3 regions of the Limosilactobacillus oris genome follow, and region 2 is predicted to be linked to each of the others. Evidence: a T-box and tRNA genes for the amino acid it is inferred to sense, from the RefSeq annotation. Region 2 holds a T-box; the other regions hold tRNA genes.
What was found. A T-box is a leader RNA that pairs with one kind of tRNA and senses whether it is charged. The one in region 2 lies ahead of pheS (phenylalanine--tRNA ligase subunit alpha), so its partner is inferred to be a tRNA-Phe.
Positions count from the first base shown of each region.

Region 1: it encodes a tRNA-Phe, which carries the amino acid that the T-box ahead of pheS (phenylalanine--tRNA ligase subunit alpha) is inferred to sense. The anticodon was not compared.
Region 3: it encodes a tRNA-Phe, which carries the amino acid that the T-box ahead of pheS (phenylalanine--tRNA ligase subunit alpha) is inferred to sense. The anticodon was not compared.

Region 1 covers NZ_CP104398.1:10,271-20,100, forward strand. The annotation lists rRNA gene N4599_RS00060 (23S ribosomal RNA) at 1-1,709, shown strand, start outside; rRNA gene rrf (5S ribosomal RNA) at 1,792-1,908, shown strand; tRNA gene N4599_RS00070 (tRNA-Val) at 1,915-1,987, shown strand; tRNA gene N4599_RS00075 (tRNA-Lys) at 2,004-2,076, shown strand; tRNA gene N4599_RS00080 (tRNA-Thr) at 2,120-2,192, shown strand; tRNA gene N4599_RS00085 (tRNA-Gly) at 2,202-2,273, shown strand; tRNA gene N4599_RS00090 (tRNA-Leu) at 2,291-2,376, shown strand; tRNA gene N4599_RS00095 (tRNA-Arg) at 2,384-2,457, shown strand; tRNA gene N4599_RS00100 (tRNA-Pro) at 2,462-2,535, shown strand; tRNA gene N4599_RS00105 (tRNA-Met) at 2,561-2,634, shown strand; tRNA gene N4599_RS00110 (tRNA-Ile) at 2,651-2,724, shown strand; tRNA gene N4599_RS00115 (tRNA-Ser) at 2,764-2,851, shown strand; tRNA gene N4599_RS00120 (tRNA-Met) at 2,863-2,936, shown strand; tRNA gene N4599_RS00125 (tRNA-Asp) at 2,942-3,016, shown strand; tRNA gene N4599_RS00130 (tRNA-Phe) at 3,021-3,093, shown strand; tRNA gene N4599_RS00135 (tRNA-Gly) at 3,106-3,176, shown strand; tRNA gene N4599_RS00140 (tRNA-Ile) at 3,187-3,261, shown strand; tRNA gene N4599_RS00145 (tRNA-Ser) at 3,264-3,352, shown strand; tRNA gene N4599_RS00150 (tRNA-Glu) at 3,358-3,429, shown strand; tRNA gene N4599_RS00155 (tRNA-Met) at 3,440-3,513, shown strand; tRNA gene N4599_RS00160 (tRNA-Asp) at 3,519-3,593, shown strand; gene N4599_RS00165 (hypothetical protein) at 3,806-4,300, opposite strand; gene spxA (transcriptional regulator SpxA) at 4,505-4,906, shown strand; gene N4599_RS00175 (adaptor protein MecA) at 5,045-5,716, shown strand; gene N4599_RS00180 (competence protein CoiA) at 5,770-6,834, shown strand; gene N4599_RS00185 (C69 family dipeptidase) at 6,837-8,222, shown strand; gene N4599_RS00190 (DsbA family protein) at 8,389-9,024, opposite strand; gene yjbM (GTP diphosphokinase) at 9,180-9,830, shown strand, end outside.
Region 2 covers NZ_CP104398.1:537,998-547,827, reverse strand. The annotation lists gene yidC (membrane protein insertase YidC) at 1-922, opposite strand, end outside; gene N4599_RS02900 (acylphosphatase) at 1,014-1,289, opposite strand; gene N4599_RS02895 (TrmH family RNA methyltransferase) at 1,393-2,166, shown strand; gene N4599_RS02890 (HD domain-containing protein) at 2,236-2,742, shown strand; gene N4599_RS02885 (winged helix-turn-helix transcriptional regulator) at 2,757-3,095, shown strand; T-box leader at 3,140-3,348, shown strand; gene pheS (phenylalanine--tRNA ligase subunit alpha) at 3,387-4,433, shown strand; gene pheT (phenylalanine--tRNA ligase subunit beta) at 4,439-6,856, shown strand; gene N4599_RS02870 (endolytic transglycosylase MltG) at 6,991-7,338, shown strand; gene udk (uridine kinase) at 7,413-8,063, shown strand; gene greA (transcription elongation factor GreA) at 8,133-8,609, shown strand; gene N4599_RS02855 (HesB/YadR/YfhF family protein) at 8,782-9,162, shown strand; gene N4599_RS02850 (YfhO family protein) at 9,539-9,830, opposite strand, start outside.
Region 3 covers NZ_CP104398.1:1,891,605-1,901,434, reverse strand. The annotation lists gene tnpC (IS66 family transposase) at 1-313, opposite strand, end outside; gene tnpB (IS66 family insertion sequence element accessory protein TnpB) at 380-736, opposite strand; gene N4599_RS09395 (hypothetical protein) at 726-914, opposite strand; tRNA gene N4599_RS09390 (tRNA-Leu) at 1,108-1,192, opposite strand; tRNA gene N4599_RS09385 (tRNA-Cys) at 1,207-1,277, opposite strand; tRNA gene N4599_RS09380 (tRNA-His) at 1,324-1,398, opposite strand; tRNA gene N4599_RS09375 (tRNA-Trp) at 1,416-1,486, opposite strand; tRNA gene N4599_RS09370 (tRNA-Tyr) at 1,492-1,574, opposite strand; tRNA gene N4599_RS09365 (tRNA-Phe) at 1,580-1,652, opposite strand; tRNA gene N4599_RS09360 (tRNA-Val) at 1,686-1,758, opposite strand; tRNA gene N4599_RS09355 (tRNA-Glu) at 1,764-1,835, opposite strand; tRNA gene N4599_RS09350 (tRNA-Ser) at 1,840-1,931, opposite strand; rRNA gene rrf (5S ribosomal RNA) at 1,978-2,094, opposite strand; rRNA gene N4599_RS09340 (23S ribosomal RNA) at 2,177-5,100, opposite strand; rRNA gene N4599_RS09335 (16S ribosomal RNA) at 5,476-7,050, opposite strand; gene N4599_RS09330 (DUF1797 family protein) at 7,412-7,660, opposite strand; gene N4599_RS09325 (lysylphosphatidylglycerol synthase transmembrane domain-containing protein) at 7,709-8,728, opposite strand; gene N4599_RS09320 (glycosyltransferase family 4 protein) at 8,721-9,752, opposite strand; gene N4599_RS09315 (glycosyltransferase family 4 protein) at 9,755-9,830, opposite strand, start outside.

The sequences.
Region 1 (9,830 bases), 530 kb from region 2:
GCACTACGTGCACGTGATAGGAGAGCGTTCTAAGGGCGGCGAAGTCAGACCGTGAGGACTGGTGGAGCGCTTAGAAGTGAGAATGCCGGTATGAGTAGCGAAAGACAGGTGAGAATCCTGTCCACCGAATGACTAAGGTTTCCTGGGGAAGGCTCGTCCTCCCAGGGTAAGTCGGGACCTAAGCCGAGGCCGAAAGGCGTAAGCGATGGCTAACAGGTTGAGATTCCTGTACCAGTTGAATGCGTTTGAATGATGGAGGGACGCAGGAGGCTAAGCGAACCGCACGATTGGAAGAGTGCGGCCAAGCAGTAAGTCAGTAACTGAGTCAAATGCTTAGTTGCGAGTTGACAAGCTGTGATGGGGAGTGAAATTAAAGTAACGAAGTCGCCGATGTCACACTGCCGAGAAAAGCTTCTAGTGAGTATTCAACTGCCCGTACCGCAAACCGACACAGGTAGTCGAGGAGAGAATCCTAAGGTGAGCGAGAGAACTCTCGTTAAGGAACTCGGCAAAATGACCCCGTAACTTCGGAAGAAGGGGTGCTGGTCGCAAGGCCAGCCGCAGTGAAAAGGCCCAGGCGACTGTTTATCAAAAACACAGGTTTCTGCAAAATCGTAAGATGAAGTATAGGGGCTGACGCCTGCCCGGTGCTGGAAGGTTAAAAGGATGGGTTAGCTTCGGCGAAGCTCAGAATTGAAGCCCCAGTAAACGGCGGCCGTAACTATAACGGTCCTAAGGTAGCGAAATTCCTTGTCGGGTAAGTTCCGACCCGCACGAAAGGCGTAACGATCTGGGCACTGTCTCAACGAGAGACTCGGTGAAATTGAAATCCCTGTGAAGATGCAGGGTACCCGCGACAGGACGGAAAGACCCCATGGAGCTTTACTGTAGCTTGATATTGAGTGTTTGTACTGCTTGTACAGGATAGGTAGGAGCCGTAGAAAGCGGAACGCTAGTTTCGCTGGAGGCGCTGGTGGGATACTACCCTTGCATTATGACCACTCTAACCCGCAGCACTGAACGTGCTGGGAGACAGTGTCAGGTGGGCAGTTTGACTGGGGCGGTCGCCTCCCAAAAGGTAACGGAGGCGCCCAAAGGTTCGCTCAGAATGGTTGGAAATCATTCGGAGAGTGTAAAGGCACAAGCGAGCTTGACTGCGAGACAGACAGGTCGAGCAGGGACGAAAGTCGGGCTTAGTGATCCGGTGGTTCCGCATGGAAGGGCCATCGCTCAACGGATAAAAGCTACCCTGGGGATAACAGGCTTATCTCCCCCAAGAGTCCACATCGACGGGGAGGTTTGGCACCTCGATGTCGGCTCATCGCATCCTGGGGCTGTAGTCGGTCCCAAGGGTTGGGCTGTTCGCCCATTAAAGCGGTACGCGAGCTGGGTTCAGAACGTCGTGAGACAGTTCGGTCCCTATCCGTCGCGGGCGTAGGAAATTTGAGAGGACCTGTCCTTAGTACGAGAGGACCGGGATGGACATACCGCTGGTGTACCAGTTGTTCCGCCAGGAGCATCGCTGGGTAGCTATGTATGGACGAGATAAACGCTGAAAGCATCTAAGTGTGAAACTCGCCTCGAGATGAGATTTCCCATTCCCTTCGGGGAAGTAAGACCCCACAAAGATGATGTGGTAGATAGGATGGAAGTGGAAGTGCAGTGATGCATGGAGCGGACCATTACTAATCGGTCGAGGACTTAACCAAGGCAAAGCGGAAAGGTTTGTTGGAAAGGGATAGATATTGTTTAGTTTTGAGAGCGCAAGCTCTCATCTCGGAAGAGATGAAGTGTGGTGATGATGGCTTGAAGGATACACCTGTTCCCATGCCGAACACAGAAGTTAAGCTTCAACACGCCGAAAGTAGTTGGGGGATCGCTCCCTGCGAGGATAGGACGTTGCCACGCGTTTATGGAGGATTAGCTCAGTTGGGAGAGCGTCTGCCTTACAAGCAGAGGGTCACAGGTTCGAGCCCTGTATCCTCCATTGAGCATTAGCTCATGAGCCGTTAGCTCAGTTGGTAGAGCATCTGACTTTTAATCAGAGGGTCGTGGGTTCGATCCCCACACGGCTCATTGCCAAATGACTAGCGGTTTGGTATAATACCGAAGGAAACTTGCCGACTTAGCTTAGCTGGTAGAGCATCTGTCTTGTAAACAGAAGGTCGGAGGTTCGACTCCTCTAGTCGGCACTTAAATATGCGGAAGTAGTTCAGTGGTAGAACATCACCTTGCCATGGTGGGGGTCGCGGGTTCGAATCCCGTCTTCCGCTTTGTCAATTCCTATAATGCCGGGGTGGCGGAATTGGCAGACGCACGGGACTTAAAATCCCGCGGTTAGTGATAACCGTACCGGTTCGATCCCGGTCCTCGGCACTTACACGCACCCATAGCGCAATTGGATAGAGTGTCTGACTACGAATCAGAAGGTTGAAGGTTCGACTCCTTCTGGGTGCATTTTCGGGAAATAGCTCAGCTTGGTAGAGCACCTGGTTTGGGACCAGGGGGTCGCAGGTTCGAATCCTGTTTTCCCGATTTCTAATATTTATATATTAGCATTCGCGGTGTAGCTCAGCTGGCTAGAGCGTCCGGTTCATACCCGGGAGGTCGAGGGTTCGATCCCCCCCGCCGCGATTTGACTGGCTGTTTTGGACCTTTAGCTCAGTTGGTTAGAGCAAGCGGCTCATAACCGCCCGGTCGTAGGTTCGAGTCCTACAAGGTCCATCGGGCATTTGCTCTGATGAATCTGGTTTTTGTACATATGGAGGATTACCCAAGTGGCTGAAGGGGGCGGTCTTGAAAACCGCTAGGCCGTGAGAGCGACGCGAGGGTTCGAATCCCTCATCCTCCTTTTATTATTATCGCGGGGTAGAGCAGTCTGGTAGCTCGTCGGGCTCATAACCCGGAGGTCGTTGGTTCAAATCCAGCCCCCGCAATTTTTGGTCCGTTGGTCTAGTTGGTTTAGGACGCATCCCTGTCACGGATGAGATCACGAGTTCGAGTCTCGTACGGACCGTTTTGGCTCGGTAGCTCAGTTGGTAGAGCAACGGATTGAAGCTCCGTGTGTCGGCGGTTCGATTCCGTCCCGCGCCATCTGTTTATCATGCGGGTATAGTTTAGTGGTAAAACCACAGCCTTCCAAGCTGTTGTCGCGAGTTCGATTCTCGTTACCCGCTTTTACTATATGGGCCTATAGCTCAGTTGGTTTAGAGCGCACGCCTGATAAGCGTGAGGTCGATGGTTCAAGTCCATTTAGGCCCATTGGAGAATTACTCAAGTTGGCTGAAGAGGCGCCCCTGCTAAGGGTGTAGGTCGCGAAAGCGGCGCGAGGGTTCGAATCCCTCATTCTCCGTTTATGACCCGTTAGTCAAGTGGTTAAGACACCAGCCTTTCACGCTGGTATCGTGGGTTCAAATCCCGCACGGGTCACTTTTATTATCGCGGGGTAGAGCAGTCTGGTAGCTCGTCGGGCTCATAACCCGGAGGTCGTTGGTTCAAATCCAGCCCCCGCAATTTTTGGTCCGTTGGTCTAGTTGGTTTAGGACGCATCCCTGTCACGGATGAGATCACGAGTTCGAGTCTCGTACGGACCGTCATAAAGGTTGAGTTGTTTGCTCAACCTTTTTTAGTTTAAAACAAAAAATGAGGTTAGGGAGAAGCGCTAATACGCTCAATCTCTTAACCAGCTTAAACTGATAATGTTACAGTACGACCGGCTGACAGGGCTAACTGCGTAGCAAAAAAAGCGGCTGTGTTTGGTTAGAAAACCAGACACAGCCGCTTGCTGCCGTTCACAGCATTAAAATTACCGCACGGAACGGTAAACCTCATCATAGTAGTAATTATCAGAGCCCATAGTAGTAAAGTTGGTTAAACTAGCGAAGGGATCACTTTTTTTCCAAGCAGTCAAATCTTCGAAGCTATCCCAGGCGGTGATTAATACCAGCGTTGAACTCTCCGCCTTATTGGCAACGGAAGTCATCAGACCGGCATTCATCGCAGCAGGCTTGTCAGCAATCACTTTTTGTAAGCTGTTGTAGAGAACTTGCTGCCGGTCACCGTTAACCTGGAAAGACTGGTAATAAAAGAGTCCGTTGTAGTTACTGTCCATGGTTTCGTCAAGAACGGTTAGGACTACCGGATTTTTAAAAATTGGATTTTGATTTGATAGATCGAACAGGGCCAGCTTGTTGCTGTGGGTTGATGCTTGCATTAATTTAAACTTGCGGTCTGGGTGGTCATCAATAATTCCCTGGAGAATCTGGTGGGACCCAAATGTAAAGCTGAGTTTAGTTAGCACGGGAATTCCTCCTCATAATAATAGTCAATTACTATTATAGTACAAATTGCGGAGGCAATTAGAAAAAAATCTGGACTTTGTTTATTTACTTACAAAAAGTTAAAGAATTTCTTGAGAAGTCTTTTATCGCTAGATAGAACATAGTATAATATTATATATACTGATGAATGTTGCATAAAGAGAAAAGAAGGAGGCTTTTACTTAATGGTTACTCTATATACGTCTCCAAGTTGTACTTCTTGCCGCAAAGCGCGTGCTTGGTTGCAAGAACACGACATTCCGTTTACGGAGCGCAATATTTTTTCTGATCCTTTATCAGTTGATGAAATTAAAAATATTTTACGAATGACAGAAGATGGGACTGAAGATATTATTTCGAAACGTTCCAAAGCATACCAAAGTCTGAAGGTTGACTTAAATGCCTTGCCGATGAAGGCTCTCTACAAGCTGAGCAGTGAGAACCCAGGCTTGTTGCGACGCCCAATCATTATGGATGACAAGCGCCTGCAGGTGGGATACAACGAAGATGAAATTCGGCGGTTCTTACCACGTCAAGTGCGGGAACTTGAGTTGGCAGAAGCACAGCGGAAAGCTGACCTGATTTAATCAAAACAGTATCTAACAGTAAACCAGCAGTGGTCAACGGGCATCCTTGCCTTGTTGCCACTGTTTTAGATTACTTTACTTTTATTGGAAAACCTTTAGAATAGATATAAGGAATTATTGTTAAGGAGGTGCTGGGCTTTGGAAATGGAAAGAATCAATGAAAATACGATTCGGGTCCTGATCAGTAACGATGACCTGGATGTCCGGGGAATCACAATCCTGGACCTGCTCGGCGACCATCAACAAATTGAGGATTTCTTTTATAGTATCCTTCGAGAGGTGGACACGGATCACCAGTTTGCCGACAATGACGCAGTGACCTTTCAGGTAATGCCGACTGGCAACGGGCTGGAATTATTTATCAGCAAAAATTCCAGTGACGAAAAGCTCAATAGTGAAAATAACGAACAAATTGCGCAGTACATTAAAAATAATATCATGCAGGCCCGCGCTAAGCAGCAGGAGGACCGGCGGACAACGGTTGACCAGGATGGTGACGCGCAGCCCCAGGCAATCAGCTTTTCGCACTGGCAAGTGGTCCAGTTCCCGTCCTTTGAGGAACTCGTCGACTACGCGCGAATCCAGGATGATGATGACCTGGTGAGTGAACTTTACAAGTACCAACAGAGCTATTACTTAGCGCTTCACGATACCGAAGAACCGAATAGCGAAAATGCAATTAAGAACCACTTGGCGCTGGCGTATGAGTATGGCAACCCGACCGCGACATCGGTCGACTACCTTGCGGAACATGGGAAGAAAATTATGTCCCAATCGGCCTTGACCACGGTGCGCCACTATTTTAAATAAAGATAATTACCGAAATCTCCCGTCTTTATTAAAGAGGGGGGATTTTTTTGTTAGTGGCGATGAACAAGAAGGAGTTAGTATTGGCCGCAAACGCCGCGGCTGGTGATGGCTACTATTGCCCGGCCTGCCATCAGCCCGTGTACCTTCGCCGTGGCAGGGGCAAGGTGGCCCATTTTGCCCACCGTCCAGGCGCCGATTGTGCTGTTAGTGAGGGGGAAACCAGTGAACACTTGCGTGGCAAGCAGCAGCTTTTCAACTACTTTCAGGTGCAGGGCTTACGGCCCCGCTTGGAGGTCTACCTGCCAGTGATTAACCAGCGACCAGATATTTTAGTATGGCGGGACCGGCGGTTAGTTGCGGTTGAATTTCAGTGTAGCCCATTAACGGTAGCCCGCTTGCAAGCACGAAACGAGGGTTATTATCAGCTGGGAATCAAGCCAGTTTGGCTGCTTGGTCAACCCTACCGTCACCACCTCTCTGCCGCTAAGGTGGCCCAATTTACCCAGATTATTGCTGACCAACTGACCGTTCCCTATTGGAACACTAGGCGTCGCCAGATTGAATATCGGCGGAGCTTTCGCCGCTGTTCATTTGTTAGGGGACGGCCGCCGGTGACAAAGTTGCTGCAGCAACAGGTCCTGGCCCTGACCAGGAACGGCTCAGCTAATGACCTCGTTCGGCGGTTAACAGCTACCGCGTATGAAACGGTTCGGCAGCCACTAGCCCACTGTCCCCTGGTGTGTCATGACCTGGTACCGACCTGGCCAACCACCCGTGTAGCGGTGATCTACTGGCGGATTGCCGTTTTGTTAGCCTTACGGACGCAGCCGTTATTTACAGCTTGGTCGCCGGCTGAGTGGCAACACTGGCTCTGGCAGTGTGGGCGGCCCTACTGGCTAGACTTCGCCTGCGCACCACCAAGCGTTCGGGGAACCGTAATTAATAAATTTACCTTGGACCTGCTAGCGGCCCGGGTAATTTGCCAATGCGGTGACCACTACGTCCTCTTTTGCCACCCGTCCTGGTTTGCAGACCTTGCTGCTAAGAATGCGAGTTTAGCTGCCGCCTCTATGATTCATGCCCAGAATCGGGTAGAATTATTAGCAAAGGAGCGATAAAGATGAGTAAACATACCTGCACGATGCTATTAGCCGGTCGAAAAGCCACGATTGACGGCTCGACCATTGTCTGTCGAGAGGAGGATTACGGCAACGCCTTTGATCCGCAGCGGTTTGTTTTTATTAGTCCAGCCGATCAACCTCGTCACTACGCTAGTAAGGGCAGTGCGTTTAAACTGGACCTACCAGTTCCACAGTACGGTTACACCTCAACGCCTGACGCGGATGATTCAGCAGGGATTTTTGGCGCTGGCGGTATTAATACGGCAAATGTCGCGATGACGGCTACGGAGACGATTACGTCCAACCCCCGTATTCGCGCGCTTGACCCTTATAATTATAAAGATGGCCTGGGGGAGGAGGACTTTCTCACCCTTGTTCTGCCATACATTTCATCAGCGCGGGCAGGGGTTCAGCGACTCGGGCAATTGCTGACCCGGTATGGGACCTACGAGGCGAACGCGATTGCCTTTGGTGACCAACGGGAGGTGTGGTACTTTGAAACGCTTGGTGGCCACCACTGGGCTGCCGTCCGGGTTCCTGATGACCAGTATGTAATTGCGCCCAACCGGCTGAACATCGCCAACTTTGACTTCGCATCCGCTGAAACGATGTGTGCGCCTGACCTCCAGCAACTGATTGACGATAACCAGTTAAACCCGGATCCGGCGGGGTACAACTTCCGCCGGATCTTTGGCAGCGCCAGCAACCAGGACCGGGTCTATAACAACCCGCGGGCGTGGTATGTTCAGCAGCAACTGGGTGGCAGCCGCCCGGACAGCCAACCGGGCGCAAATGACCTGCCCTTTGCTTGTACGCCGAACCACCGGTTGACGATTGAAGACATCAAGCAGGTAATGAGTTCTCACTACCAGGGGACAGCGTATGACCCCTACCATTTTGCTGCTAAGGAGGAGGCCCCATTTCGTTCGATTGCCTTAAACCGGAACTTGGAACTGCATGTCCTTCAGCTCCGGAATAACGTCCCAGAACCGCTGGTGGGGGTTCACTGGCTAGCCTTTGGCCCCAACACCTTTAACGCCCTAGTACCTTTCTATGCTCACGTTAATGACACGCCGGCAGCCTATCGGGATACTAGCAAGCAGTATACGCCTCGCGAGATGTACTGGCTCGTCCACACCCTAGCGGCGGTTGGTGACCAGCATTACCGCCAGGTCCAGCCCTTAGTGGAGCAGTGCGCTGATGACGTCCTGGCAGCAACCCGGGCAGTGCAACGGCAAGTTGACCGTGAGTGTGCCAGCAACGCCAGTGCTGCTCAATTGACGGCTGCTAACAACCAGCTGGCTGGGATCGCAACTACCAAGCTGACCGAATTACTGGGGAAGCTGGTGGGGGTTGCCTTTAAGAATGAACACTTGCAATATTAAGATAGAATGAAAAAGGGGCTGGGAATTAACTCAGCCTCTTAACCGCTTTATAGATAATGATGCTGACGCGCAGCAAGCCCCTGAGAGACTCCACAAAAAAGTCAAGCACCGAAAGTCAGCTCGCCAGCCGATTTTCGGTGCTTTCTTTTATTTTCAGTTGACTCAATTAGTTGCTCTTAATTACGCGGAGACTGCAAGGATGGTACTGTTTGGCAAAATCCTTTACTGACTGCTGGGGATTAAAGGTGTGGTTGTGGTAGGACTCGATTAGGGTTTCGTAGTCGAAATCAGGCATTAAATAACCGTACTCTGGTTCCTTAGTATCGTAGACGATTGCGGTAGCTGGCTTAGTGATGCCCAATGAGTTGGTGATCGCCTGGTCCTTTTTGAAGGCGTCCCGGGCGATTGCCGAATGCCGGTCTTCCATGAACATTTCGAGGTCCAGCCCACTTTTCGCAGCGATTTGTTGGGCTAGCTGGTCGGAATAGTGCCAGCCGGCTTTAGTCATGGCGTCTTGCAAGTAGAGCAGGTACCGCCGTCCGCGCCGCCCACCTTGGAAGAGGGCGGCCTTGTAATCAAGGATTACCTGGTATAAAACCTTGGAAACTTCCTGCCGGACGGTCAGATTGCAAGCGTCCAAGTGGTAAAGTCGAATCGTATCGGTAATTGTCTGCATATTGAATACCGGAATGAACTGGTAACTGATTTTAGTGCGTAGGTTCTGATCAACCCGGAGGACATCATTTTCACAGCGAAAACACCGCATCCCCAGTGGGTTCACAAATAAGTGAATCTCAAGCATTACTTGCCCCTCCGATCATTACTAAGTAAGCTTAACACCTGTTATTGTTGCAAATTGCCCCCAGTTTGTAAAGCAATTTGTTTTCAGGGGAAGAATGGCTATCAAAGGGATAAAGTATGCTAAAATAGGAACGAGATTTAACTGGAGGCTAGATTATGATTGAAAACTGGCAGCATTTCTTATTGCCATATCAACAGGCCGTTAATGAATTAAAGGTAAAATTGCGGGGGATGCGGAAACAGTACCAAGACGAGGAGCAGCATTCACCAATCGAGTTCGTCACCGGACGGGTTAAGCCCGTCGAAAGCATTAAGGAAAAAATGGTGCGCCGGCACGTCCAGGCGGACCGGCTCGAACAGGATATGCAAGACATTGCTGGCTTGCGGATCATGTGTCAATTCGTTGAGGATATCTACCAGGTAGTTGACCTGCTGCGGCAACGGAGCGACATGACGATTTTAGAGGAGCGGGACTACATTTCTAACGTTAAGCCCAGCGGCTACCGTTCTTACCATATTGTGATTGAGTATCCGGTTCAATTGATCAGCGGTGAAAAGCGGATTTTAGCAGAAATCCAGGTACGGACGCTGGCGATGAACTTTTGGGCGACGATTGAGCATTCGCTAAATTACAAGTACCAGGGCGCCTTTCCGGAAGAACTGTCCGCCCGGTTGCAACGGGCTGCTGAGGCGGCCTTTCACCTGGACAATGAGATGTCTGAAATTCGCGAAGAAATCCAGGAGGCCCAAAACTTATTTTCATACAAAAAGGCGACCCAGACGGCTCAGCCTGGCGAAGATTTAACT
Region 2 (9,830 bases):
CCGCGTTCCGTTGCCGGTTCCGCTTAGCTGCCTTGTTAGCCTCGGTTGTTGTTTGTCCCGGCTGTTTCAGCTGGTCAATCGCACTAGCGGTTGCGTTGGCAGGCGTCTGTGGTGCCGCAGGCATTTTAATTGGGTGGTTCTTGCTTTCTTCTTCGATCCGCTTCCGGATGCGTGGCCGGTAGGCGTTGACCATCAGGGTTTGCAAGATGGCGAAGAGTCCCCCGATAAAGAAGTACAGTCCCAGCCCAGCGGAGGAAGTCAGGGAGATAAAGAAGGTCATAAATGGACTCATCCAGATGGCCATCTTCATCTGCTTCTTCTGTTCTTCTGGAACCCCGATGAGCCCCAGGTAGCTTTGGGCAGCGTAGGCGATAAAGGAAAGGACCGCCAGGATGATGCTTGGCTTCCCCAGGGCGATGCCGAAGAATTCAGCGTGGTAAAGGTCTGGTGAGTAGCGGATGGCAGCGTAAAGGGCGGCAAAGACTGGCAACTGAATTAACAGTGGCAGACAGCCAATCCCCCCGGTAATGCTGATGTTGTTATCCCGGTAGAGGGCCATCATCTGCTGGCTTACCGCCGCTTGTTCCTCTGGAGTTTTGGCGGCCTTTTGCTTTTCACTCAGTTCCTTGATCAGTGGCTGGACCTTAGCCATCTTCTCCTGGGTAATCGTGGACTTCTTCATTTGTGAGAACATTACCGGTAGCAAGATGGACCGAACCACGACTACGATAACGATGATTGCCCAACCGTAGTTGTTGCCGAGGTGGGCAGCTAGCCATTCCATCAGGTGCTGCATTGGCTTTGCCATGTAGTCGTAGACAAAACCATAGGGCTTCCCGCTCTTGGTCGTTCGTACACAGCCGCTCAGGGTCAGCAATAAGACGGACAGCAGACCGGCAAGTGTTAGTTTCTTGTGTTTCATGCGTTAATAATAACTCCTTGCAATTTCTTAATTTGGGTAACAGTACATATCTTAACTTAAAGCGGCATTAAAAGCCAGCTGGTGAGGCGAATTAGCGACGGATTGTAAACTGGCCCCCGTAATCCTGGCAGGGGAGGCGGTGCTTGCTAACTTGATTGACGTGGGCATAAGGGGTGGGCCCGCTTTCAACGCGGGCGATAAAGTTGGTCACCGCGTCTGGCAACCCCTGAACTTCCAGATAGACCTGGCCGGATGGAAGGTTCTTGACAAAGCCACTGACGCCGTACTGCTGGGCGAGGCGGTAGCAGCCCCACCGAAAACCGACTCCCTGAACCTGGCCGCTGACGGTAAGCTGATAGTTGATCATTGGCAAACTCCTTAACAAAAACTTAGTAACTGCCGAATGGGTTGTCTGTATTGTACACCATTGTTTCATGGTATAATTAAAAATAAGAGAAAGGTAGTTTTTAATGGAAGAATTAACATCTGTTCACAACCAACACGTCAAAAATTGGAAGAAGCTGCAAACAAAGAAGTTTCGTCGGCAGAGTGGAGAATATCTGCTGGATGGCTGGCACCTGGTTAACGAGGCCGTCAAGGCTGGCAACCAACTCCGGCAGCTGATTGGGACGGCTGACCAGCTTGCGGCTCACCAGGACTTAGTTGCTCGCACTGCGGAAGCCTATGTGGTGACTCCAGAGATTATGCAGCACGTTACGGACACGGTAACTCCCCAGGGAATTGCTGCGGTCGTTGACCTGCCAGACGCGCACCGGGTACCAGCGAATATTCAGGGGGCCTGGCTCCTCTTGGACCGGGTCCAAGATCCGGGCAACGTCGGTACAATGGTTCGAACCGCGGACGCGGCAGGGTTTACAGGCGTGGTTGTTGGCGACCGGTCGGCTGACCTTTTTGGTCCCAAGGTTGTGCGTTCCATGCAGGGGAGTCAGTTTCATTTGACCCTGCTCGAAGGCGATCTCCACAAGTGGATTCAGGACTTTAAGCAGCTCGGCGCTCCCGTCTATGGTACCCAGCTTAATCCGGCAGCAAAAAATTTCCGGGATGTTCATCCTGGACAGACCTTTGCCTTGATTATGGGCAATGAAGGCCAGGGGATGGCAGCTGACCTATTGAAAGAGACGACGGCCAACCTTTATATCCCCATGCGGGGAGACGCTGAGTCCTTAAACGTGGCGGTTTCCGCGGGAATCCTGATGTTCCAACTGAACCGGGAACTGGACTAGGAGCAAATTAATTTAAATCCTGGTCATTTTTCAGTATGATAATCTAAAACAATTAGGAAGGGGTATTACATGAAAACAAAGAATGAATGGCGTCAAGATCGTGAGTACATGGCGATTGTCAATGATTTATTAGCCCAACCGGCTGTACAGAAGTTAGCGGACTATACTCAGCACCATCATTCTAACCGTCTCCAGCATTCAATCGCGGTGTCTTACGATAGTTACCGAATTGCGAAGCGTCTGCACCTGGATTACCGGAGTACGGCCCGGGCAGGCCTGCTGCATGACCTGTTCTACTATGACTGGCGGACGACCAAGTTTGACCTGGGAACGCACGCCTTCATCCATCCCCGTGTGGCCCTGCGCAACGCGGAGAAGATTACCCCATTGAATAAAAAGGAAAAGGATATTATCTTAAAGCATATGTTCGGAGCAACGATGGCGACGCCGCGTTATCCGGAGAGCCTGATTGTTTCCTTAGTCGACGATTTCGAAGCGGAGCACGAATTCTTTAGCCCACTGCGAGCGAAGCTGCGGCGCAAGATTAAGAAACGGCGGATGCGTACTATCTGGTAGGGAGGAGTAATACTATGACTGAAATGGTAGCAAAGAAACGAGAAGAAGGAGGCTGTAAACTCTGTCCGAAATTTACCCAAACCTTTATGATGCTGGGGAAGAAGTGGAATGGCTTGATTATTGAGGTCCTGCTGGAACAGCCGACACTGCGGTTCAAAGACATTGCAGGCGCTATCACCAAGTGCAGCGACCGGGTACTGTGTGAACGGCTCAAAGAACTGGAAGATGAGCAGATCGTTGTACGGAATACTTATCCTGGTTCTAGCCGGGTCGATTACTCACTGACCGAACGAGGCCGTGAGTTGGCACCAGTAATGGAAGCCGTCCACAAGTGGAGCGACAAGTGGTGCTAATTTAGGCTTGACCTGACTTAGCGGAGTGTTTACAATGTTAAATGTTAAAAGCGTTGACGAAAACTAGTAGCTAGTTCAGGCCCGGCAGAGAGTCGTCACCTCATTCTGCAAGTGACGACCGGTGCCAACTGGTGAATTTCATTTTCTGAGCTGGTACGTAATGGTATTCCGGCTGATCACCGTTATTGATCGACTAAGTGTACCGGCACTGCGCCGGTAAACTAGGGTGGTACCGCGATGCTTCGTCCCTATTTGGGGACGAAGCTTTTTTATTTCAAAGGAGCTGAAAAAATGGGATTAAAAGATCGACTGACGGAACTTCGCGACGAAGGGCTGGCAGAAATTAAGAATTCTAAGGACCTGAAGAAGATTAACGAAATTCGGGTCAAAATGCTGGGGAAGAAGGGGCCAATCACGAGTGTTCTGCGGGGAATGCGTGACCTCAGTGCCGAGGAACGGCCGGTGGTTGGTCAGTTTGCCAACAAGGTTCGTGACGAGTTGACCACGGCTATCGAGGAACGGCGGACCGAGCTGGAACAGGCTGCCCTGGATGCTGAACTGGCGGCGGAAACGGTAGACGTGACCCTTCCTGGGACGCCGGTTGCCCAGGGCCAGTCTCACGTTATCCAGCAGATCATTGATCAGGTGGTCGACCTCTTCGTTTCCATGGGTTATGAAGTGGCCGTCGGGGATGAAGTCGAGCAGGAAGTTTATAACTTCGAAAAGCTGAACCTGCCGAAGGACCACCCGGCCCGGGATATGCAGGATACTTTCTACGTTACCCCCACGGTCTTGATGCGGACGCAGACTTCGCCAATGCAGGCCCGGATGCTGGAAAAGCACGACTTTAGCCGGGGGCCGTTGAAGATGATTTCCCCCGGGAAGGTTTACCGGCGGGATACGGATGACGCGACCCACAGTCACCAGTTCAACCAGATTGAAGGGATGGTTGTCGGCAAGCACATCACCATGGCTGACCTGAAGGGAACCCTGGAAGTAGTTGCCCAGTCGCTCTTCGGTGACAAGCTCAAGGTTCGTTTGCGGCCGAGTTACTTCCCCTTCACCGAACCATCTGTGGAAGCGGATATTACCTGTTTCAACTGCCTGGGGAAGGGTTGCGCGATCTGTAAGCACACCGGCTGGATTGAAGTGCTGGGTGCCGGAATGGTTCACCCGAACGTTCTCAAGATGTCGGGCGTGGACCCAGAAGTTTACGGCGGGTTTGCCTTTGGACTAGGCCCAGACCGGTTTGCAATGTTGAAGTACGGGGTCGACGATATCCGGAACTTCTACCAAAATGACGTGCGCTTCCTGAACCAGTTCGACGAGAAAGGATAAGTTAAATGAAAGTATCATACCAATGGCTGAAAGAATACTTAGATATTGACGTTGAGCCCCATGAACTAGCCGAAAAGATTGCCCGGACATCGGTCGATATTAACGATGTTTATTCCCTGAGCGACGGCCTGAAGAAAATTGTGGTCGGGAACGTCATTACTTGCGAACCGCACCCGGATTCGGACCACCTGCACGTCTGCCAAGTCGACGTTGGTGAAGACGAACCAATTCAGATTGTCTGTGGTGCGCCGAATGTGGCGGCTGGTGAAAAGGTGATTGTAGCCCTTCACGGTGCCCGGATTGGTGACAACGTCAAAATTAAGCGGGGCAAGATCCGCGGTGTACAATCAAACGGGATGCTGTGTGCCCTGCAGGAGCTGGGCTTTAGTGATAAGATCGCACCGAAGGACTACGATGACGGCATTTACCTCCTGCCGGACGATGCCAAGCCGGGCGAGTCGGTCTTCCCATACCTGGGGATGGATGATGTGATCATTGATACTGATGTTACGCCTAACCGGGGTGACATGCTGAGTATCTACGGGAACGTCAACGACATTGCCGCCTTCTACGGCCTAAAGTCCCACTTTAAGAAAGTCGCGGTTAAGGAAGAGGCTAGCCAGGCAACCAGCGACCGCTTGTCTGCCCAGGTAACGGATACCAAGCTGGCACCAGCCTACAAGTTGCGGGTGGTTGACGGTGTTACGGTAGCTGATAGTCCGCTTTGGTTGCAAATCAAGCTCTGGAATTCTGGTGTTCGGCCGGTCAACAACGTGGTTGACGTCACTAACTACGTACTGCTCAAGTACGGCCAGCCACTCCACAGTTACGACTATGACCAGCTCCCAGGTCACGACTTCGGCGTTCGCCATGCCCAAGCTGACGAGAAATTCACCACCCTCGATGGGGATGAACAGACCCTGAAAGAGAGCGACATTGTCGTTACGGTCGCTGGTCAGCCGGTCGCCCTGGCCGGGACAATGGGTGGTCAGGGGACCGCGGTTTCCGCCAGCACAAAGACGGTTGCCTTGGAAGCAGCGATTTTTGACCCAATTATGGTGCGGAAGCAGGCTCGGCGGTTAGACCTTCACAGTGAATCGTCAATGCGTTTTGAGCGGGGAATCAACCCGGCTACGGTGGAAACGGCGCTGGATGAAGCGGCGGAACTCATCAGCGAATTAGCTGGTGGTCAGGTTACCACGGGAATTGTCACTGCCAGTGAAAAACCGGCGGAGGATAAGCAGATTACCTTATCGCTTGCCAAAATCAACCACGTGCTCGGGACCGAACTCAGCCAGGACGAGGTAAGCGACATTTTTAACCGGCTGGCCTTCCCGGTTGACGTCGTTGATGATGACCAGCTGACGGTAACCGTTCCATCCCGGCGGTGGGACATCTTTGTGGCCGCGGACCTGTACGAAGAAATTGCCCGGATTTACGGCTATGATAACCTTCCCGCTACTTTGCCCGTAATGACTCGCAACCACGGGGGCCTTACCCCACGGCAAAAGTTCCTGCGGGCGAGCCGACATGAGATGGAGGGGATGGGCCTGACGCAAGCAATCAGCTATTCCTTAACGACTGAGGATAAGGCTAAGCAGTTCCAAATTGACCCCCTCGCGGAGCCAATGAAGCTGGACTTTCCGATGAGCTCCGACCACGTTGCGACCCGGATGAGCCTCATCAGCGGCCTGCTGATTGACGTGGCGTACAACGTGGCCCGAAACGTCAACAACGTGGCCCTTTACGAAGTCGGACGGGTTTTCCTGCCGAAGGGTGGCGAGCGCCCAGAAGAACAGGAACACTTGGCTGGTGCAATTACCGGTCAGCTGCTGGCCAATTCTTGGCATAAGCAGGATCAGCCGGTGGACTTCTTCCAAATTAAGGGAATCGTAGAACGGTACTTGCATAATCTGGGCCTGGCCGAGACAATCACCTACCGGGCAACGCAGGCCCGGGCGGAGATGCACCCGGGACGGACGGCCGATATTTATGTCGATGACCAATTAGTGGGCTTTGTGGGCCAAGTTCACCCGCGGACGGCGAAGGACTACAAGGTACCTGCAACTTACGTCTTTGAACTGAACTTGGAAGCACTGCTGGCAGCTGATAAGGTGGCTAATGAATACCACCCAATCAGTAAGTACCCAGCAATTACTCGTGATATTGCCCTGTTGGTTGATCGCAACGTCACGAATGCCGACGTGATTGCGGTAATCGAAAAGCGGGCCGGCGCCTTCTTAAAGAAGGTTCATCTCTTTGACGTATACAGCGGCCTTCATCTGCCAAAGGGAAAGAAGTCCCTGGCCTACACGCTGACTTACCAGGATGACCATGATACCCTGACCGAAGACCAGGTCAACAAGGCCTTTGCCAAGGTTACCCAGGCGTTGGAGGATGAACTGGCAGCAGAAATTCGGTAAATTTATTAACGGGATTGGAAGGGGGAGTCGCTGCGGCTCCCCTTGTCCACCACTATTAAGCAGTTACTGTGTTATAACATTATCGGAAAGGGGCTGAGATTCTTCCCAGCCTCCTTTTCACTAAGGGCAAAATTATGGAAGAACAGAAATTAAAAAAGCAAAACCGCCTGGTCTTAGTTATTATAGTGCTGCTGGTGGCCGCGGGTTTGGCAATTCACCAGTATTTCAACTACGCCTTGCGTCCCGTGAGCAGTGCTAGCCAGCAACGGGTCACGGTGACAATCCCCCGGGGAGCGACTGATGACGAGGTGGCAAGGATCTTGAAAGAAAAACAGCTGGTGAGGAGTGCGTACGTGTTCAGCTACTACCTGCAGACGCATAAGACGAAGGGAGTCAAGGCTGGGAAGTTTAGGCTGGCGCAGACCCAGTCGGTTCCCCAAATTGCGGCTGAACTCCAGAGCAGTCGGGCGGCAAAACGCTAATTGCTAGTTGCTCGAATACCGATAGTGCTGTATACTATTTCAGATTAAATTAAAAGAGGGAGCAGACTGCATTAATGAGTACTGAACAAAAACGGCGGCCAATCATTATTGGGGTAACCGGTGGCTCTGGTAGTGGAAAGACGACTGTTAGCAAGGCCATCTATAATCAATTAAAGGGGCAGGATATCCAAATCATTACCCAGGATACCTACTATAACGACCAGGCAGACATGACTATGGAGGAGCGGAAGCAGGTTAATTATGACCACCCGCTGGCTTTTGATACCGACCTCCTGATCAGCCAGTTAAGTGACCTCCGTCATAACCGGGCGATTGAGATGCCGGTATATGATTACAAGGCTTATACCCGGTCCCAGGAAACGGTCCACGTGGAGCCAACCGAGATTATCATTTTAGAAGGAATCTTGATTCTGGATGATGAGCGCCTCCGGGACCTGATGGACATTAAGGTCTACGTTGATACCGATGATGACATTCGAATCATTCGCCGCATTAAGCGGGATATGGATGAGCGGGGCCGGTCCTTGGATTCCGTAATCAACCAGTACCTGGCTACCGTTAAGCCGATGTTCCACCAGTTTGTGGAGCCAACGAAGCGCTACGCGGATATTATCGTCCCCGAGGGCGGTGAAAACCACGTCGCCATTGACTTGCTGACGACGAAGGTTCGCGACATTTTAGTCAAGCGGGGTCACACCCTGTAAGTCGGTTTACAAGCGCCATAATAAATGGTAATGTAACGACGTGAATTATTAATAAGGAGTGAGTGTGTTATGGCTGAAGAAAAGACTTTCCCAATGACCTTGGAAGGAAAGCAGAAGTTGGAGGACGAGCTTGAAGAATATAAAATGAAGCGGCGTCCAGAAGTTATTAAGCGGATTAAGATTGCCCGCAGTTACGGGGACCTTTCCGAAAACTCGGAATACGAATCTGCAAAGGACGAACAGGCGATGGTCGAGAGTCGGATTGCCCAGATTGAAAATATGCTGCAATACGCTGAAATCATCGACAACGAAGACGTTGATAAGGATGAAGTTTCCATGGGGCGGAGTGTTACCTTTAAGGAACTGCCGGATGAAGAACCGGAAACTTACAGCATTGTAGGTGAATCCGAATCTGACCCGCTGAGCGGCAAAATTTCAAATGAGTCTCCAATGGCCAAGGGCTTGTTGGGGCACAAGATTGGCGAAGAAGTTGAAATTGAAATCCCAAGCGGGACGATGAAGGTTAAGATTCTCGATGTTAAGTAATCATTAATTAAGGAGTGCGGCGACGAATTAGCTAAGCTAGTTCACCGGCCCACTCTTTTTTTAACTGCATTATTCAATTTGTCAGGCTAAATCATTGGGATTTACGTGGAAACATGGTAAAGTAGTAAGTATGAAAGGGCTGCCAAAATCGGCAGCAAAGGGGATGTTTTGGATGAAACTAATTATTACTGACCGGGTTGACCGCTGGTTCCGCGATGAGATGGGTTTAGTGAGCGGCAACGGGATTAAGTTCTATGGCAAAACCTACGGCTATACGGAAGTTCACCATGGCTTTTCACCAGCTTTTACGCGCGAAGATCAGCCGGTAGAGCCAGTCCTGGAAGTTGACAAGGACGGCATTGACTATCATATTGACGAGTTAGATGAGTGGTTCTTTAAGGATTTAATTACCACTGTCGACTATGACACCCGGAGTGATGGTCCTGTTTTCCATTTTCAGCATGAAAATAGGGATGACCAGCCGGACATTGCCGGCCTTAGCAAGGAACAAGAAGAGCATCCAGATGCTTCTACCGGGGCGTCAGCACATTAAAGTGCGAGACAGAAGAGAGTGAGAAAAAATGCCCCAAATCGACCAGCAAGCTGATTTGGGGCATTTGTCTTTCGACGCGCAGCTAGCCTATTTGGGGTTGGTCAAACGCTGATTTATCAGCGTTTGAACTGCCAGCCAGCTACTGCGCTGAGGCATTATTAATCTATAAAATAGTTAAGAGGTTGAGTTAATTCCCAGCCTCACTTTTTCCGAGGTGCTGCGAGTATAAATGAGGTCTAAAGTTTGGCTCTGCCGAGCTTTAGACCTCATTTGCGTACCACGTTATTTGCTTTTGGGCTTAGTAATAGTATTTTGTCGCCGGCCGATTTTAATAGCTAGATGGTGAAATAAATTCTGGCGGGCAACGAACTGCCGCCTAGTTTGTGCTTGGTTTGTCCGTACCAGTACGTCCTCGTGTTCGCCGCCGGGCTTGGTAGCGAAGAACTAACCAGGTGCCGCTAATTGTCAGCAGACTGGTGAACAGCCCAAGGATTAAAAATGGTGGTCGGTAGTAGAGCTTGACCTGGTGGTGACCCGGTGCCAGTGGAATCGCCATGAAAGTTCCTAAAACCGTCTTGGTAGCTGCTGGCCGACCGTCCACGATGGCGTGCCAGCCACGAGCGGCCGGAATAGTTGTCATGAGGACCCGTTGCTGGCGTTTGAGGTCC
Region 3 (9,830 bases), 650 kb from region 2:
TAATTTGAGGCAAATTATTCAAAAAAGTAGTCCGTTGACCACTTGCCTTGGGCTTGCGGTGACGCACTACTTTCCTTGGTATTTGTTCAATCACTTCAGTGATTGATACATCGCTGTCTTGTAGCTGATTTAAGATTTGGTCATTAAAAAGTGATTGTTGGCCCTCAGCTACTTTATCAATAACTTCAGTTTTTTTCCCAAACATTTGATTCTGTTGAAGCTTAATAATTGCCATTAATTGGGCAATTTTCTTATTTGCTTCTGCCAACTGTTCTTCTAACTGTTTAATTCTCTTCTCGGCTGAATCAGTCATCGTGCGTCACCTCCTTTGATGTCCTTGATATTATACCAAAGAACCATCATTTTAAAAAGGAGTGATCTAATAAAAACTACCGGGTTTGGCAGGCTTAATTTGCTTTACCGGAAGCGGATTAAGTCCTGCTAATAACCACTTAACTTGTCTGCTGGATAGTTGTTTTGCCTCCTGACTGTACCTGGGCCACTTAAGTCGGCCATTTTCAAAGCGTTTGTACAAAAGGATAAATCCTTCACCATCCCAAAATAATCCTTTGAACCGATCATTTCTACTTCCACAGAAAAGAAATAAAGAATTATTGTATAGCTCAAGTCCATAGTTCTCAGCGATAACCATTGCTAAACCATCAATGCCTTTTCTTAAATCCGTTTTACCGCATACCAGATAGACATAATCCGGGACCGTCCAATCAATGAGCATAACGAACAATCACCTTAGCTATTTCACTTACCAAATTAGGATTAGCTCCGCGGAAAGCAGTTAATCTTATATCATTAACTTCCATTTTTACTGCGGGCCGCGAGGCCATGCGTTTGCTTTTATTAAAGGTATCCTTACTTTTAAAAACTGGGGTAATAATTTCAGATTTTTCTTCCATCAAAAATGCCTCCTACACTGGGATAGTCTCAGTATAGAAGGCACATTGAATAATTCATAGACGTGTTGTTATTGACTGCTTACATTTTAACTGATGTCCAAGCAGAAATAAAATTTAAAATAAAAACAGGCTTGAACGCTTCTAAGCCAGCAATTCAAGCCTATTTAATATTAGCTGAATAGTATCTGTAAAATGCCTCCGGTGGGGGTCGAACCCACACTCCCTCAACGGGAACTGGATTTTGAGTCCAGCGCGTCTGCCAATTCCGCCACAGAGGCATCAGCTAACTAAAAGGTGGTAATCGGATTTGAACCGATGATAAAGGTTTTGCAGACCTCTGCCTTACCACTTGGCTATACCACCAAATAGTTAAGATTGAACAGGAAAGACCCTCATGTTCAATCATAAGGGCGGTATGTGGGATTTGAACCCACGCGTGCCGGACCCACAAACCGGTGTGTTAACCAAACTTCACCAATACCGCCAAAATATTCAGTTAAGCAGGGATAGTAGGAATCGAACCCACAATGACGGTTTTGGAGACCGTAGTTATACCGTTTAACTATATCCCTATAAATGGAGGAGGGTGGATTCGAACCGCCGAACCCGAAGGAACGGTTTTACAGACCGTCGCGTTTAGCCAGACTTCGCTACTCCTCCATAAATGGCGCGGGACGGAATCGAACCGCCGACACACGGAGCTTCAATCCGTTGCTCTACCAACTGAGCTACCGAGCCATCGTGTATGGGTAACAACTATTAAGTTGTTAATGGAGGATACAGGGCTCGAACCTGTGACCCTCTGCTTGTAAGGCAGACGCTCTCCCAACTGAGCTAATCCTCCAAAAGTGACCCGTGCGGGATTTGAACCCACGATACCAGCGTGAAAGGCTGGTGTCTTAACCACTTGACTAACGGGTCATAACGGAGAGTAAGGGATTCGAACCCTTGATACAGGCTTTAACCCGTATACAGCATTTCCAATGCTGCTCCTTCGGCCAACTCGGACAACTCTCCAGTATCCGAACCCCGGCACAAAGCCAGGTGCCAAAGTCCGTCAATCGCGTGGCAACGTCCTATCCTCGCAGGGAGCGATCCCCCAACTACTTTCGGCGTGTTGAAGCTTAACTTCTGTGTTCGGCATGGGAACAGGTGTATCCTTCAAGCCATCATCACCACACTTCATCTCTTCCGAGATGAGAGCTTGCGCTCTCAAAACTAAACAATATCTATCCCTTTCCAACAAACCTTTCCGCTTTGCCTTGGTTAAGTCCTCGACCGATTAGTAATGGTCCGCTCCATGCATCACTGCACTTCCACTTCCATCCTATCTACCACATCATCTTTGTGGGGTCTTACTTCCCCGAAGGGAATGGGAAATCTCATCTCGAGGCGAGTTTCACACTTAGATGCTTTCAGCGTTTATCTCGTCCATACATAGCTACCCAGCGATGCTCCTGGCGGAACAACTGGTACACCAGCGGTATGTCCATCCCGGTCCTCTCGTACTAAGGACAGGTCCTCTCAAATTTCCTACGCCCGCGACGGATAGGGACCGAACTGTCTCACGACGTTCTGAACCCAGCTCGCGTACCGCTTTAATGGGCGAACAGCCCAACCCTTGGGACCGACTACAGCCCCAGGATGCGATGAGCCGACATCGAGGTGCCAAACCTCCCCGTCGATGTGGACTCTTGGGGGAGATAAGCCTGTTATCCCCAGGGTAGCTTTTATCCGTTGAGCGATGGCCCTTCCATGCGGAACCACCGGATCACTAAGCCCGACTTTCGTCCCTGCTCGACCTGTCTGTCTCGCAGTCAAGCTCGCTTGTGCCTTTACACTCTCCGAATGATTTCCAACCATTCTGAGCGAACCTTTGGGCGCCTCCGTTACCTTTTAGGAGGCGACCGCCCCAGTCAAACTGCCCACCTGACACTGTCTCCCAGCACGTTCAGTGCTGCGGGTTAGAGTGGTCATAATGCAAGGGTAGTATCCCACCAGCGCCTCCAGCGAAACTAGCGTTCCGCTTTCTACGGCTCCTACCTATCCTGTACAAGCAGTACAAACACTCAATATCAAGCTACAGTAAAGCTCCATGGGGTCTTTCCGTCCTGTCGCGGGTACCCTGCATCTTCACAGGGATTTCAATTTCACCGAGTCTCTCGTTGAGACAGTGCCCAGATCGTTACGCCTTTCGTGCGGGTCGGAACTTACCCGACAAGGAATTTCGCTACCTTAGGACCGTTATAGTTACGGCCGCCGTTTACTGGGGCTTCAATTCTGAGCTTCGCCGAAGCTAACCCATCCTTTTAACCTTCCAGCACCGGGCAGGCGTCAGCCCCTATACTTCATCTTACGATTTTGCAGAAACCTGTGTTTTTGATAAACAGTCGCCTGGGCCTTTTCACTGCGGCTGGCCTTGCGACCAGCACCCCTTCTTCCGAAGTTACGGGGTCATTTTGCCGAGTTCCTTAACGAGAGTTCTCTCGCTCACCTTAGGATTCTCTCCTCGACTACCTGTGTCGGTTTGCGGTACGGGCAGTTGAATACTCACTAGAAGCTTTTCTCGGCAGTGTGACATCGGCGACTTCGTTACTTTAATTTCACTCCCCATCACAGCTTGTCAACTCGCAACTAAGCATTTGACTCAGTTACTGACTTACTGCTTGGCCGCACTCTTCCAATCGTGCGGTTCGCTTAGCCTCCTGCGTCCCTCCATCATTCAAACGCATTCAACTGGTACAGGAATCTCAACCTGTTAGCCATCGCTTACGCCTTTCGGCCTCGGCTTAGGTCCCGACTTACCCTGGGAGGACGAGCCTTCCCCAGGAAACCTTAGTCATTCGGTGGACAGGATTCTCACCTGTCTTTCGCTACTCATACCGGCATTCTCACTTCTAAGCGCTCCACCAGTCCTCACGGTCTGACTTCGCCGCCCTTAGAACGCTCTCCTATCACGTGCACGTAGTGCACATCCACAGTTTCGGTAATATGCTTAGCCCCGGTACATTTTCGGCGCAGGATCACTCGACTAGTGAGCTATTACGCACTCTTTAAATGGTGGCTGCTTCTGAGCCAACATCCTAGTTGTCTATGCAACTCCACATCCTTTTCCACTTAGCATATATTTAGGGACCTTAACTGGTGATCTGGGCTGTTCCCCTTTCGACGGTGGATCTTATCACTCATCGTCTGACTCCTGAGTATAAATCGATGGCATTCGGAGTTTATCTGAAGTTGGTAACCCATGACGGGCCCCTTGTCCAAACAGTAGCTCTACCTCCATGATTCTTTTCCTCAAGGCTCCCCCTAAAGAGATTTCGGAGAGAACCAGCTATCTCCAAGTTCGTTTGGAATTTCACCGCTACCCACACCTCATCCCAGCCATTTTCAACTGACACGGGTTCGGTCCTCCAGTGCGCTTTACCGCACCTTCAACCTGGACATGGGTAGGTCACCTGGTTTCGGGTCTATAACTACATACTTCATTCGCCCATTTAAGACTCGCTTTCGCTACGGCTCCGACTTTTCCGTCTTAACCTTGCATGCAATCATAACTCGCCGGTTCATTCTGCAAGAGGCACGCCGTCACCCTTTAACGGGCTCCGACTGCTTGTAGGCACATGGTTTCAGGAACTTTTTCACTCCCCTTCCGGGGTGCTTTTCACCTTTCCCTCACGGTACTGGTTCACTATCGGTCACTAGGTAGTATTTAGCCTTGCGAGATGGTCCTCGCTGCTTCCGACGGGGTTTCACGTGTCCCGCCGTACTCAGGATCCTGAACGGAGAATGTGACGTTTCGTCTACGGGGCTATCACCCTCTCTGGCACAGCTTCCCAGCTGTTGCGACTACGTCGCATCTTGGTAACTCCATTGTTCAGTCCTACAACCCCAGCAAGCAAGCTCACTGGTTTGGGCTCTTCCCCTTTCGCTCGCCGCTACTCAGGGAATCGATGTTTCTTTCTCTTCCTGCAGCTACTGAGATGTTTCAGTTCACTGCGTCTTCCCCCTGCTAGCTATAGATTCACTAGTCAGGTAACCAACGACTAAGCTGGTTGGGTTTCCCCATTCGGAAATCTCCGGATCAAAGTGTACTTACCACTCCCCGAAGCATATCGGTGTTTGTCCCGTCCTTCATCGGCTCCTAGTACCAAGGCATTCACCATGCGCCCTTCATAACTTAACCTTGATGATCACTTCGTGATCACCCTGATTAATTGAGTTAGCGATTATTTCGTTAATTAAACTCAAATAACGCGGTGTTCTCGGTTTATTGTTTTCAATAAAAAGAAATTAGATATTATTTAGTTTTCAAAGTACAAGCTCAAAAAAAAAAAAAGGGAAAAAACAAACCCCCCCCCTTACAAAAAAGGCCCCCCCCCCCGAACAAAACCCCCAAAAAAAAGGCCTAAAAGGAATTAAACCACCACCCCCCCCTTATCAGGCGTGCGCTCTAAACCAACTGAGCTATAGGCCCAAATAAGCGTCTTCGTTTTGAAAGGTAAACCTCTCAAAACTAAACAAAGTTTCAACTATGTGCAGGTTCCGTTTTATTCCTTAGAAAGGAGGTGATCCAGCCGCAGGTTCTCCTACGGCTACCTTGTTACGACTTCACCCCAGTCATCTGTCCCGCCTTAGGCGGCTCCCTCCAAATGGTTAGGCCACCGACTTTGGGCGTTACAAACTTCCATGGTGTGACGGGCGGTGTGTACAAGGCCCGGGAACGTATTCACCGCGGCATGCTGATCCGCGATTACTAGCGATTCCGACTTCGTGCAGTCGAGTTGCAGACTGCAGTCCGAACTGAGACCGGCTTTAAGAGATTTGCACACCCTCGCGGGTTAGCTGCTCGTTGTACCGGCCATTGTAGCACGTGTGTAGCCCAGGTCATAAGGGGCATGATGATCTGACGTCGTCCCCACCTTCCTCCGGTTTGTCACCGGCAGTCTCACTAGAGTGCCCAACTGAATGCTGGCAACTAGTAACAAGGGTTGCGCTCGTTGCGGGACTTAACCCAACATCTCACGACACGAGCTGACGACGACCATGCACCACCTGTCTTTGCGTCCCCGAAGGGAACGCCTCATCTCTGAGGTTGGCGCAAGATGTCAAGACCTGGTAAGGTTCTTCGCGTAGCTTCGAATTAAACCACATGCTCCACCGCTTGTGCGGGCCCCCGTCAATTCCTTTGAGTTTCAACCTTGCGGTCGTACTCCCCAGGCGGAGTGCTTAATGCGTTAGCTTCGGCACTGAAGGGCGGAAACCCTCCAACACCTAGCACTCATCGTTTACGGCATGGACTACCAGGGTATCTAATCCTGTTCGCTACCCATGCTTTCGAGCCTCAGCGTCAGTTGCAGACCAGACAGCCGCCTTCGCCACTGGTGTTCTTCCATATATCTACGCATTCCACCGCTACACATGGAGTTCCACTGTCCTCTTCTGCACTCAAGTCGCCCGGTTTCCGATGCACTTCTTCGGTTAAGCCGAAGGCTTTCACATCAGACCTAAACAACCGCCTGCGCTCGCTTTACGCCCAATAAATCCGGATAACGCTTGCCACCTACGTATTACCGCGGCTGCTGGCACGTAGTTAGCCGTGACTTTCTGGTTGGATACCGTCACTGCGTAAACAGTTACTCTTACGCACGTTCTTCTCCAACAACAGAGTTTTACGAGCCGAAACCCTTCTTCACTCACGCGGTGTTGCTCCATCAGGCTTGCGCCCATTGTGGAAGATTCCCTACTGCTGCCTCCCGTAGGAGTATGGACCGTGTCTCAGTTCCATTGTGGCCGATCAGTCTCTCAACTCGGCTATGCATCATCGCCTTGGTAAGCCGTTACCTTACCAACTAGCTAATGCACCGCGGGCCCATCCCAAAGTGATAGCCGAAACCATCTTTTATTGGAAAACCATGTGGTTTTCCAAGTTATGCGGTATTAGCACCTGTTTCCAAATGTTATCCCCCGCTTTGGGGCAGGTTGCCCACGTGTTACTCACCCGTCCGCCGCTCACTGGGAATCCAACGTCAAATCAGTGCAAGCACGTCATTTCTGTTGGGCCAGTGCGCTCGACTTGCATGTATTAGGCACACCGCCGGCGTTCATCCTGAGCCAGGATCAAACTCTCATATAAAATATAAGAACTTGAATAGCTCTATTTCAAATTAATTAAGCGAATTGACTTCGCAAATGTTTTTGCTTCAATCACCGAAGTGACCGAAGACCCTACACATTTGATTCGTCGAAACTTTGTTCAGTTTTCAAAGGTCTACCAAGCTGTCATCAGACAGCTTTTATATTTTATCATCAAGGTGATTTGATGTCAAGAACAACTTTTAACGATTCTTGATTATCATCTCACAAGACAACTCATTCATGGTAACAAAGATGTAAATCTCTGTCAACAACTATTTTGAAGCATCAATCACACTGCTCCGTAACAGCAAGTAATAATATACCAGGCATTCCCCTGTTCGTCAACACTTTTTTTGAATTTAAAAAGTATGCCGCAGTTCATATAAACTGTCGTAAACTTCAATCGCCGTTAAGTCAATGCTGTCAAAGCAGAACCGTTCCTGTGGACGGAAACGCACAAAAATAAACTCATCGCTTTCACGAACATAGGTCACTTCGCAAACCGGAATTCCAAACTGTTCAAACATCCGACGCTGTCTTTTCCCGCTTGTATCACACCGCATCGCATTGAGGCGGCGAACAATCGGCAGCAACATTGATTCTTCCACTAAGTCAATCCTCCTTAACTAAAAAGGGCTGGAGAACATCCCCAACCGCTAATCTTCATGTTTAATTTTATCTGGTTTAATAAACAATGCAACCATCCCGGCGAACATCCCGAAATAGTACGTCAACAGCCGCCACAAAATCATCGCCAACACTAGCTTAGTACCAGAACCAATAAAGCTGGCAAAAAGAACGGAGAATGAGTACTCTGCCCCACCTGCTCCTCCCGGAATTGGGAAGAGCGAAATGATCATGAAAATAAGCACATGGAGGCTAATCACCATTATAAAGTTCATTCCGTGAACCCCAAGTGCCAGCATAATGAAGTATGGAATCGCATAATAGAAAAACAGCTGGCACAACGTTACCAGGCAGACCTTAGCCATCTTCCCGTATTCTTCCTTCATGCGGAGACTTTCCTGATAAAAAGAGTCCACCTTTTCATTCAAAGAAATTCGTAGTCGCTCGTACCGTTGCGGTTTCATAAACCAGGCGCAGGGTTTAATCAACAAGTTCAGGGCCCGCTTGGTGAATCCGTACCAGTACATCACCAGCAGCAAACCGACGATCACCGCCAAGTGGATAACAAACCCCAGCAATACCAGCAGTGATAACGCATGGAGTTTTTCTGCGATAAAGTGGAAACCAATCAGTAAGCTGACCAGGAAGTTAATCACGATCATCGCTTGGAAAACCACGAACTTCATCAAGAGAACCGAGCTTGCCAGTCCCCCGTCAACGCCACACTGCAGCATTGCTACAAGCTGGGCAGGCTGACCCCCGGTGGAAAAGGGCGTAATCCCGTTAAAGAGCTGCTCAATCGGGGGCAACCGCAGCGCATCTTTCCAGGTAAAGTCAGCATGACGGTTATTCATAAAAATCTTCACCACGACCCCCTCTAGAATTAGGTAAAGACAAATACAGGCTAATGCAACCAGCATCCACCACCAGTTAAGGGTAAAAAAGTCCTGGATCAGTAAGCGGAGGTTGACGGTCCGTAGGGAGTAGGCAACGATCCCCCCACCAATCAGCAGCATCGCAACCAGAGCGAGCCAATTTTTCCTACTCATGCTGGCCCTCCTTTACCTGGCTTTGGTAAAAGGCAAGCCAAACCTTTGCTAAATGATCCTCCGAGTAGCGTTGGGCCGCCCGATGAGCCTGCTCCTGCCAATGAGCCAGCCGCGCCGGGTCATTTCGTAAGAGGGTCAGTTTTACCTGCATCTCATCCACATCCTTAGCCGGCTCGTAGTCACCAGCAATGATTGAATGATACAGGTCAAGGTCCCGCAGCATTACTGGGGTCCCACAGCTAAACGCTTCTAAGACCGACATTGGGAAAAGTTCATTATAAGAAGGGAGCAAAAACAAGTCCGCTAGGTTATTTAGATCGGCAATTTCGTCCCGGCTAACGATTCCGGTAAAAAGCAGGTTGCTTGGCGGGTTATCGACAACTTTTTTCAACTCTGTATAGCCGTCCGTCAACCGTCCAAAGGAAAAGCCCCCGGCCCAAATAAACTGAACGTCTGGATTCTGCCGCGCCAAGGTAATAAAGTCCGGTACTCCCTTGCGTTCCTGTACCTGCCCCGAACCTAAAACGACAAACTTATCCGCAGGCAGGTGGTAATGACGCCGCAATTGCGCACGCTGGCTTGCATCCACCGGGTGGAAACGTTTGGCGTCAACAAAATTTGGAATATAGGTAATTTTCTGGCGGGGAATACCATAAGCGGTTAACTTATCAATAAAAGACGGGTTAACCACCACTAAATGGTCCATTCGTTTATAAAAGGCAATGACATAATGGTAAAAAATCCCACGAAAAGGCTGTGGGATTTTTAAACTCCCCTCCAGTGTTTCCGGCAAGAAGTGAACGTAGCCGATTTTTCGGCCCCGCTTTTTGGAAAACGTCGAAAAATAGAAGGGTAAATCAATTGTGTGGTAATGACTAATGTCGCTTTCTCGGTAGTGGTTGATCTGGATGTCCAATTGGTCTTGGCACCGGCTCCGTAGCAGGTTGACCAATTCCAGGTAGGCACTGCCGACCCCCTGGCCAGCTACCTTATCAGCAGACGAAAACATTGTAATCTTAATCATCACTAACTCCTTGAACGATGAAATAGACGACGAGAATGATGGTGGGCTTTCGCCGCTTCTTCTGCCGCAAGCTGTTCC